2 regions of the Anoxynatronum sibiricum genome follow, and region 2 is predicted to be linked to the other one. Evidence: riboswitches for the same ligand, from Rfam matches in the RefSeq annotation. Region 2 holds a riboswitch; the other holds the start of a gene.
The links. Region 2 has a riboswitch for thiamine pyrophosphate ahead of AAIG11_RS01195 (ABC transporter substrate-binding protein). Riboswitches for the same ligand answer to the same signal wherever they lie in the genome.

Region 1 (4,404 bases), on a different contig from region 2:
ATTCAGCAGGGTGTCCACCGTGCTCATCACCAGTACCAGCGCCAGCAACAGTACCACCAGCAGCATGCTTGGCGGGAACAGGGCGTATACCAGGGAAAACAGGGCAGTGGAGGGGTTTTCAGAAAAGCCCATGCCCACGGCTGTTATTCCCAGGTATCCTGTGAACAGCATCACCGGAACCGCAGCGCCAATGGAGATTTTCAGTGAACGGCGGATCGCCACTGTGTTTCTGGCGGCGTACATACGCTGCCAGTACCCCTGGTGAAACAGATTAGCCACCATGACTGCAATGCACAAAGTAAGGCCGAACTCGATTCCAACAGCGTTATGAAGTCGAAACAGCTGGGGAGCCCCCCCTCTGCTGACTTGTGTCATTTGACCAATACCACCTAAAGCATGTATTGTCCCCACTCCCACAATCAAGAGAAACACTCCCATGAGGCCCATTTGAATCATGTCGGTAAACATGGAGGCTCGCAAACCGCCATAAGCAGTGTAAATCATGGTACCGATTCCCACTATCAGGGCAGTGGTCAAGAGGGGCACCCCAGCCGCTTCTTTCATGACCAGTGCAATGGCCGTCAGCTCAGCCACCAAGTGAACCAGCATGTAAAAAATAGCCAGTCCCACCGTTAACCGTTGCATCCATGGCCCATACCGCTGCCGGGCATAATCGGTGAGGGTGCTTCCCTCCGGAAGGTAGTCCCTTATACGGGGGCCCACTTCCATCAGAATCAGATACAAGCCTGCCAGCCCCATTGAATATCCCACAATGCTGCTGAGTCCTCCAATGGCCCCTGCTTCAGGCGGTGTAAAGAGAATGAAAACGCCTAAAAAAGAAGCCAGAAAGGTGGAAAAAAGCATGCCTGTATCAGTGGTTCCTCTGGCCGTTATAAAATCCTCGGCTGTTGACCGGTGCCGCCCACTGTACCAAACCCCCAACGCCGTGAACAGACTCACCACCATCACCAGTCCTGTTACAATCAATTCCTGTGAAAAAATCATAGCTGCTTCCTCCCATTGATGACGCTCTCTTGATGGCACTCAAACCCGTTAGATTGACTGATCACACAGAAAAATACCGGATATTGGCGGATGCCGCCATGGATTCTTCGGTGAGCTGGTGGATTTCATCAATCAGCTTCACTTTAAAGGTACCTGGCAATTGTCCTCCTTCACCAGCCGCTGCCTTTTCTCCCGCCAGCGACATCGCCAAAAGTCCGGCCACAGTCCCTTTAAAAGGATTTTCAGCCGCGCCGCAAAAACCGGCAATCACCGCTCCTGCCATGCAGCCGGCACCGGTGATTTTAGTGAGCATCTGCGTGCCATTTTGGATGACCGCCACCTGTGTGCCGTCTGTCACCACATCCTGTATCCCTGTTGCAGCCACCACACACTGCCACTTTTGTGCAAGGGATACGCAGGCTTCCACAGCATCTTCCCCATTGTCAACGGAATCAACGCCTCTCACCTGAGTTTCAATACCTGCCAGTGATTTAATCTCTCCCAGATTTCCCTTCACCACCTGAATGGGATACTGGCTGCGCAGTTCCTCAAGGTAGTCGATGCGGCTGGGAATAGCGCCGCAGCCTACAGGATCAAGTACCACAGGAATTTCTTTTTCTGCAGCTCCCCGCAATGCCTCTTGAATGGCCTGCCGCTGTTCCGGTGTCAGGGTGCCTATATTGCAGTATACCGCTGCTGACAACCGGCTGAAATCATAGGCCTCCCGGGCCACTTCACACATGGCCGGAGAGGCTCCGCAGGCCAGCAGCACATTGGCACAGTCGTTAATGGTCACATAGTTGGTAATGGCCTGTACCAGTGGTGTCTTGCTTCGAGTTGCTGTTAAAATGCCCTTCACGTTCATAGATCATCGACCTCCTGTAATTTTTTTCGCGTTCAGGCTTCCCTGTGTCCCGCCGAAGGGCACTAAAAAAACTTCCCCATGATATGAGGAAGTTCATCAGTTCATCGAGCACTCATCTGTTAACCAACCGCCAACAGCCTCAGTGAGGCTTCGGTGATATGACTAGTGACATGATCGAATCGACAGCTTCCTACGGTGGGATAATCCACATCAGGTTCAAGGGTAATGAACGAGTTCATTTCTCAGCCTTTTCAGGCACCCCTGCTGTAACGCTATGCTTTTATCTGTTTCATTGTAGCATTCCCACATCCTTCTGTCAAAGAGATGCCTGCCCTTTTATTTCAACTGACGGCAACTCTGCCGAATCACCAGTGTCGGGTTCAGGGTTTGTTGAATGCATGGCTGCTTCAATGGCGCTGTTCCGCCCTTCAACCGTTCCATCAGCATGGCAGCTGCCAGCGTTGAAATGGCTTCCCGGGGCTGATGGATGGTGGTTAGCTCTGGTGTTGTCATAAAGCCTTCCCGCACATCGTCATAGCCGATGACACTGTAGTCTTCTGGCACTTCAATCCCCTGTTCCTGAAGGCCCTTGATAAACCCCAGCGCTGCCTGGTCGGCATGAAAAAAAATCCCGCTGGTTTCCTCCAATAGTTTTTCTGCTTCCTGTGCCAGCTCTTTGCCGGCTTCCCATGTGAGTTCCTCCACCAACAACAGATGGGCGGCTGCCATGCTGCCACCCAGACTGGAAAGCCCCTCCTGAAAGCCCTTCAGGCGATGGGTAAACTCTCTTTCACCGGCATAATGGGCGGCAGTGACACAGGCCAGGTGCCGATGCCCCAGAGAAGCCAGGTATTCTCCTGCCAACCGGCCTCCCCGGTAATTGTCATGATGCACCCAATGAACCGATGGTTCCTCCAGTGCCCAGTGGGGTACCAAATGATAAAAAATGGCAGGAACACCCTCTTCTTCCAGGGCCGTCACCGTTTCCCGGCTCATGGTGGAGGAAGCAATGAGCAGCCCGTCCACCTTTCCCTGTCGAACCAATCGCAGGGCATGACTTTCCTGATGCTGAGGATTTTCATCATAGGCAACAATGCAATCCTTTTGATTCTTTCCCAACATGACCCTGATTTGCTGCAGCAGTTCATCCAGAAAAAGGCTGGTTTCACTCACCTGGCAATAGGGCACGATAACGCCTATGGTGTCTGTTCGATTGCTGCAGAGCCCCCGGGCATTTTGATTGGGTACATAGTTCATTTCTGCTGCGATGCGTTGCACCCGCTGCCGGGTTTCTGCCGATACCAACGGACTGTTATGAAGACATCGGGATACGGTGGGATGACTGACACCGGCTCTTTTGGCAATGTCTTTGATGGTCACCTTCATCTGCATACCCCCTCACCTGTTTCATCGCTTTCTGCGTTTTCAAATGCTTTTCTCAACTGCCCTGCTGCCTGTTGTCGTCGCCACAGTAAAATGGATGTGGCCAACAGCCAGCTGATCCCCGCGCCTGCCAGCAAAATCACCGGCAGTCCGCTGACACCCACCTGTTCCATGGTGTTTCCAGTGATACGGGGGGCCAATACGCCTCCCATGGCCAGAAAAGTAAAGACCACAGAGGTGGCACTGCCCACCGACTGGGGAAAGGCGTCCGAGATCAACACAACAATCACCGGAAAAACCCCTGCCAGGAGCAGCCCCATCAGCGGCAGCATCAGCAGGGTGATCGCCGGCGAGGGCACCAGCGCCCAAAAGGCTGTCACCGCTGCATAGCATGCCAGGGCACCCGCCAAATAGCGCTCATAGCCCACGCTATCAGCCACCCGTCCTGCAAAGCCTCTTCCGATGGTGAAGGCAATCCAAAATACCGCGGGAATCAAGGTGAAGGAAATCCATTGATGATTGCCTGCCTGAAACCAGTACTCACTGATCCATGCACCCACAGTCTGTTCAGTCAGTGGGTAAATGAATGCCAGCAGACCAATGAGCAGCAGAAGTCCACTAAGTCTGACTGGCTGCTGACTGCCCCCGGCTGCCTTTTCAGGAAAAGGGATCACCAGCAGCAAGCCCTGCATCAGTGCCACCATTCCAAGACATATACCGTAAGACAATCGCCAGTTTCCCAATGTGACGGTCCATGTGGCCAGTAAGGGTGCCATCACTGCTCCCAGGCCAAAAAACAGGTTCAGATAGCCCACTTCCTTTCCTTTTCCCCGGGTGGCCATGGTAGCCATGGTCACACTGGCGCCTGTCTGATAGAGTCCAAAACCACTGCCGGTAATGGTCAGTCCTGCTAAAAACCAGGAAAAATCCGAAGCAGCCACCACCATGGCAAATCCTGCCGCCCACAAAAATCCTCCCAGCAGCAATACTATTTTTCGACTCAGCCGATCCATGATAAAAATCCCGGCAAACATGGAAGCCAACAGGCCTGTTGAAAAACCAGACATGGCACTGCCCGCCTGCTGAAAAGTGATTTGAAAGGTGCTCCGGATCTCAGGCAGCAATGCCGCCAACTGACTTCCAGAAATTCC
Region 2 (4,404 bases):
CCAACCCTTTGCCTACATCTTGTCTGGTGACCTGACGAACACAAGTTTCGTGTGTTTGATGAGTCAAAACAGCCAGGTGCCAATTAACACCCAATGCACCTGTGAATCGCCTGTAGTTTTCTGTGACATGGTCGGGATGATCACCGCTGTTATAGGCAAGATTCATGGTTTCATAAGAGCCGGTGCTGACACCACCCAGACGTGTGCTGAACCCGTGATTCACTATTCCTGTTGCTTCAAATGCCGGAAAATACCCATATGTAACCCCACTGGTTTCCCGCCATAAAAAATGCTGATGAGCCGATTCCATAGTGCTTCAACCCCAAATGTATACTCACTGCCTGTGCAGTCAATTCTCTTCTTTCTTATACCACAAAACCGGAACCCTGTCCATGTTATGGTAAGGTCCCGGTCTGTCTTTAGCGGCGACAGCCGCATTTGTTGGAAATCAACAGATTCATGGAGAACCGCACCTGGGAATCGTCCATGGTTTTATAAATGCGTTGGATTAATGCACACAATGCTTCCGCATCACCCCTGATCAGGGTGGATACCGGCCCCACTTCTGCTTCAAGGCCGCTGGATTCAATAATTTGAAGCACCTGCTCAACAGCGGCGTCGGAACTGGTTGTTTCCAGTGGCAAAAAGGCCAACTGGCAGGTACCTGTCACCGTTTTTGCCAGAGCGCACATATAAATCCTCCTCTATTGTGTTGCCGGAATTGGTCTTCCTGTTCCAGAGTCCACTGATCATCTGGTGTATCCGGCGGAAGAAACAGACAGCTACCGGTCTTCACCAGTTGGTTTGGCTCCCATGCCTTCATGTCATCCAATGACTTAAACGAAGCATGCTTAAAAACGGTGTTTTTTTGAAAGTCAGGAGAAGTATATAATTCTCCCCAGGCACTCTCCCGGTTAATGGTGCCCACCAGCAAAATACCGCCGGGCTTCAATACCCGAAATAATTCTTTCAGTGCTCTTTCAGGTTCGCGAATGAATTCAAAAGCCGCCATGGAGAAGACACCATCGAAGGTCTGATCCGAATAATCAAGTTGGTACATGTCCATTTCAACAAATGGAATCTCAAAATCGGCGACCTTGGCTTTTTCCCGGGCATAAGCAAGCATTTCGGGAGACATATCTATTCCCGTAACCACCACTCCCTGTTGTGCCAGTTTCAGGCTGAAGTTTCCGGTACCACACCCGGCATCCAGTACCTTCATCCCTGGCTGAAGGGGAAACAGCTTCATGGCCAAATCAGTTTCAACCTGGTCCACCAAACTACCCATGGGTGTTGTGTACCACTGGTCATATTCGTTGGCGATACTGTTGAAAAAGGTCATTTGATATCACCCGCTTCAGGCAGATAGGCGTTGGTAAAGGCTGCAGATGCGTCCAACTGGTTTTCCAGCAATCCCTGCTGAAACATCCAGTGGGCATAATCTTCCCAGACCGACAGCTTCATTTCTCCCCAGCGGGGGGCATCAGCCTGATACTGCTGCGCAAGGTACTGCTGGCTGGCCACCACCATCGCTTCATCCAGCTCAGGGACTGCGGCCAGCAAATGTGCTGCTGCTGCTTCCGGTTGTTGTATTGCAAATTGATATCCTCTGGCAGACGCCCTGAGAAAAGCTTGCACCAGCTCAGGATCTTCATCGATAAGCTTTTCGCTGGTAATCAATGCTGGTGTATAAAAATTCAGTGCCGGCACATAATCCTGCAGAAGAATGAAATTGATGTCGTAATCTCGCAGTTCAGCGGCAATCCCATCCCACCCATAGTAAATCCAGGTGAAATCAACGTGGTTTTCAACGGCATCAAAAAAATCAGCTGTTCCGATGCTCATCATTTCCACCTGAGAAAAATCACCACCATCACTGGTCATCAGTGCTTGCAGCATGGCTTCTTCCACCGGTGAACCCCAACCTCCATAGGTCTTTCCTTCAAAATCTCCAGGATGCTCGATGTTTTTGGATGCCGGCGAAGCAAATCCAGAGGTGTTATGCTGGATAATGGCGGCAATGGCCTTTATGGGCAATGGATCAGCAGCGGTGCGGGCATAAGTCACCTGTTCCTGATAGCTGATGCCAAACTCACCCTGGCCGGCTGCAATTAAGTCAGCACTGCCTCCGTGAGTGGGCTGAATGATCTCCACCTCCAGACCCTCTTCGGCAAAATATCCCATGGATACGGCGCTGTAAAACCCAGTGTGATTGGTATTGGGCACCCAGTCCAGCACCAGCGTGACAGCTCGCAGCGGCTCACCTGACACTCCGCTGTCGGAGACTGGTGGTGACTGACAACCGGTCATGGCCCCCGCAATCATAAGGCTTGCGATGAGCAATGCCGTGGCCCATCCCGGAAAACTCATGCCGTTTCTTTCTTTGCTCTTTATGCGGTTGTGTTGATACTTCATTTGGCTGTTCCTCCTGTTGATGTTTTTTGAGGCGTGATCCGGTCCAAAACATAAAAAAACCTGTAGCCACGGAGGTTACAGGGTTTCAATAATCGTATTGATCCCTCCGCTGGCATTATCCAGATCAGGTTGCGGGTCGGAACAAGATAGTTCCCTCTCAGCCGAGTCTGTCTCAGCTCCCCGTTTTCACTTGTGCCTTTTAATTATACTGCTCTTCGCAGGTTAAGTCAAGGGATGCACTTGATTCAACCCGACTCGAGCGTCCATTTCCATCTATTCAACAGGCATCTCTTCCAGCTGCAATGCCTGGCGAATTTCATCCAGGATGCCTTCCAGCCCTGCCTCCTGCACCCGTGGAATCAAATCATTTTGGAGGATGTACTCTGAAAGAGTGATTTCTGCCAGTGCACGTTCATAATTATCCCGACACTTTTCCAGCGCTACTGGTTCTCCAGTGCCCAGTCTCCAGGCACGGCTATTATCATAAAGCCCATCCGACGACATGATAAACACTTTTTCGTTATCAATGAACGAGCCCGCAGCCACATGAACCTGCTTTGCCACAAACCCTTCCATGATATTCAGCAGGTCTTTTCCCATCACACGATTTGGATGCAAAGGAACTCCTGCCAAATTGGCAATAGTGGGAAAAAAGTCTATTTGTCCTCCGGCAGTCTCGACAGTCTCCGCCAGACCGCTGCCGGGAATGTGAATGATGAGAGGCACCCGAAACATTTCATCTTCTTCGTAGGGTCGTCGAATAAAGTGGCTCACCAAATCGTTGGCTTCTTCATTTCGCATGTCAAGACCCTGATGGTCACCATAGATGATAATGGCAGCATTATCATAAAGTCCTTCTGATTTTAAGCGCTGGATAAAACGTCCGATCTCCTCATCCAGATAGTGAACTGACTGCAAATAGTGTCCCAAAACAGTGTCTTCATAATCAGCGCTCATTTCCAGCTTTTGCAGTTCATCAGGCATCACAAAAGGGTGGTGTGAAGTCAGCGTAATGTAAAAGGCATAAAAAGGTTCTGGTATCTGTTTGATGACAGTAATGGATTGTTGAAACAACTGCCGGTCACTGAGTCCCATACCTATGAGGTCGTTCATCTCAAAGTCTTCACTGGCATAAAAATGGTCAATACCCTGACCTTTATAAGCGTTTTCACGGTTCCAGAAGGACGGGTCGTTCCCATGAAAGACCATGGTGGTGTAGCCCTGCTTTTTTAAGTGATGTGGCAGTGAATAGAAAGCATTGTTCTCGTAGGCCCGATAGCTGAAGGTTTTCGTTGAGGGATAAAAACTGTTGTGACTCACAAACTCGGCGTCTGATGTGTTACCCCACCCAGCCTGTTCATAGAATCGCGAGAAATAGATACTGTCTTCCTGAACAAGCTGATTCAACACTGGTGTAATTTCCTGCCCTGCCAGAGGATGTTCCATAACAAACGTCTGCAGTGACTCTGCCTGTATGACAAAAACATTTCTCCCCTCCAGCAGCCCCTTGAATCGACGCTCGTCTGCTTCCTGAACAATTGCTGAAACAGCTTCCTCCGCCAGTTGAGGGTCTACCGTTGCCGGCTTGAAAAGTTGAATCACATCCACCAGGTGATAGTTCAGCATACCCAGGTTCAAGGGTGTCAGGTGGCCTTCCGTACGTTCTTCAAGCGTGCAAAAAGTAATCCCCATGCCGAAAATCAGCGGCAGTAAAAGTAGTACATACACTAAATTGTAACGCTTTTCTCTTCGGTTCATTTTCAACTGCTTTCGCAGGCAAAGGACCGCCAGCACCACGGTATCGATGAAATATAGGAAATAGATGGGTTTAATCAGCGCAGCAATGCTTTCTGTCACGCCCCCCAACTGTCCAATTTGAAATATACTGTGTGCCGGCACCAATGTGTAGAAATGACTGTAATACACGGTATTGATGAAAATCAACATTGTCAGTATGCCATGGATCCAGAGGTAACCAGTAAGGCGTTT

Region 1: it holds a riboswitch for thiamine pyrophosphate, as region 2 does, so the genes downstream of both, thiM (hydroxyethylthiazole kinase) here and AAIG11_RS01195 (ABC transporter substrate-binding protein) in region 2, are expected to answer to the same signal.

Annotation. Positions count from the first base shown of each region.
Region 1 covers NZ_JBCITM010000004.1:137,810-142,213, reverse strand. The annotation lists gene AAIG11_RS05780 (sodium:solute symporter family transporter) at 1-1,005, opposite strand, end outside; gene thiM (hydroxyethylthiazole kinase) at 1,067-1,870, opposite strand; TPP riboswitch at 2,041-2,143, opposite strand; gene AAIG11_RS05770 (LacI family DNA-binding transcriptional regulator) at 2,207-3,256, opposite strand; gene AAIG11_RS05765 (MFS transporter) at 3,253-4,404, opposite strand, start outside.
Region 2 covers NZ_JBCITM010000001.1:272,585-276,988, reverse strand. The annotation lists gene pgeF (peptidoglycan editing factor PgeF) at 1-310, opposite strand, end outside; gene AAIG11_RS01205 (YkoF family thiamine/hydroxymethylpyrimidine-binding protein) at 420-692, opposite strand; gene AAIG11_RS01200 (class I SAM-dependent methyltransferase) at 668-1,342, opposite strand; gene AAIG11_RS01195 (ABC transporter substrate-binding protein) at 1,339-2,415, opposite strand; TPP riboswitch at 2,502-2,609, opposite strand; gene AAIG11_RS01190 (LTA synthase family protein) at 2,689-4,404, opposite strand, start outside.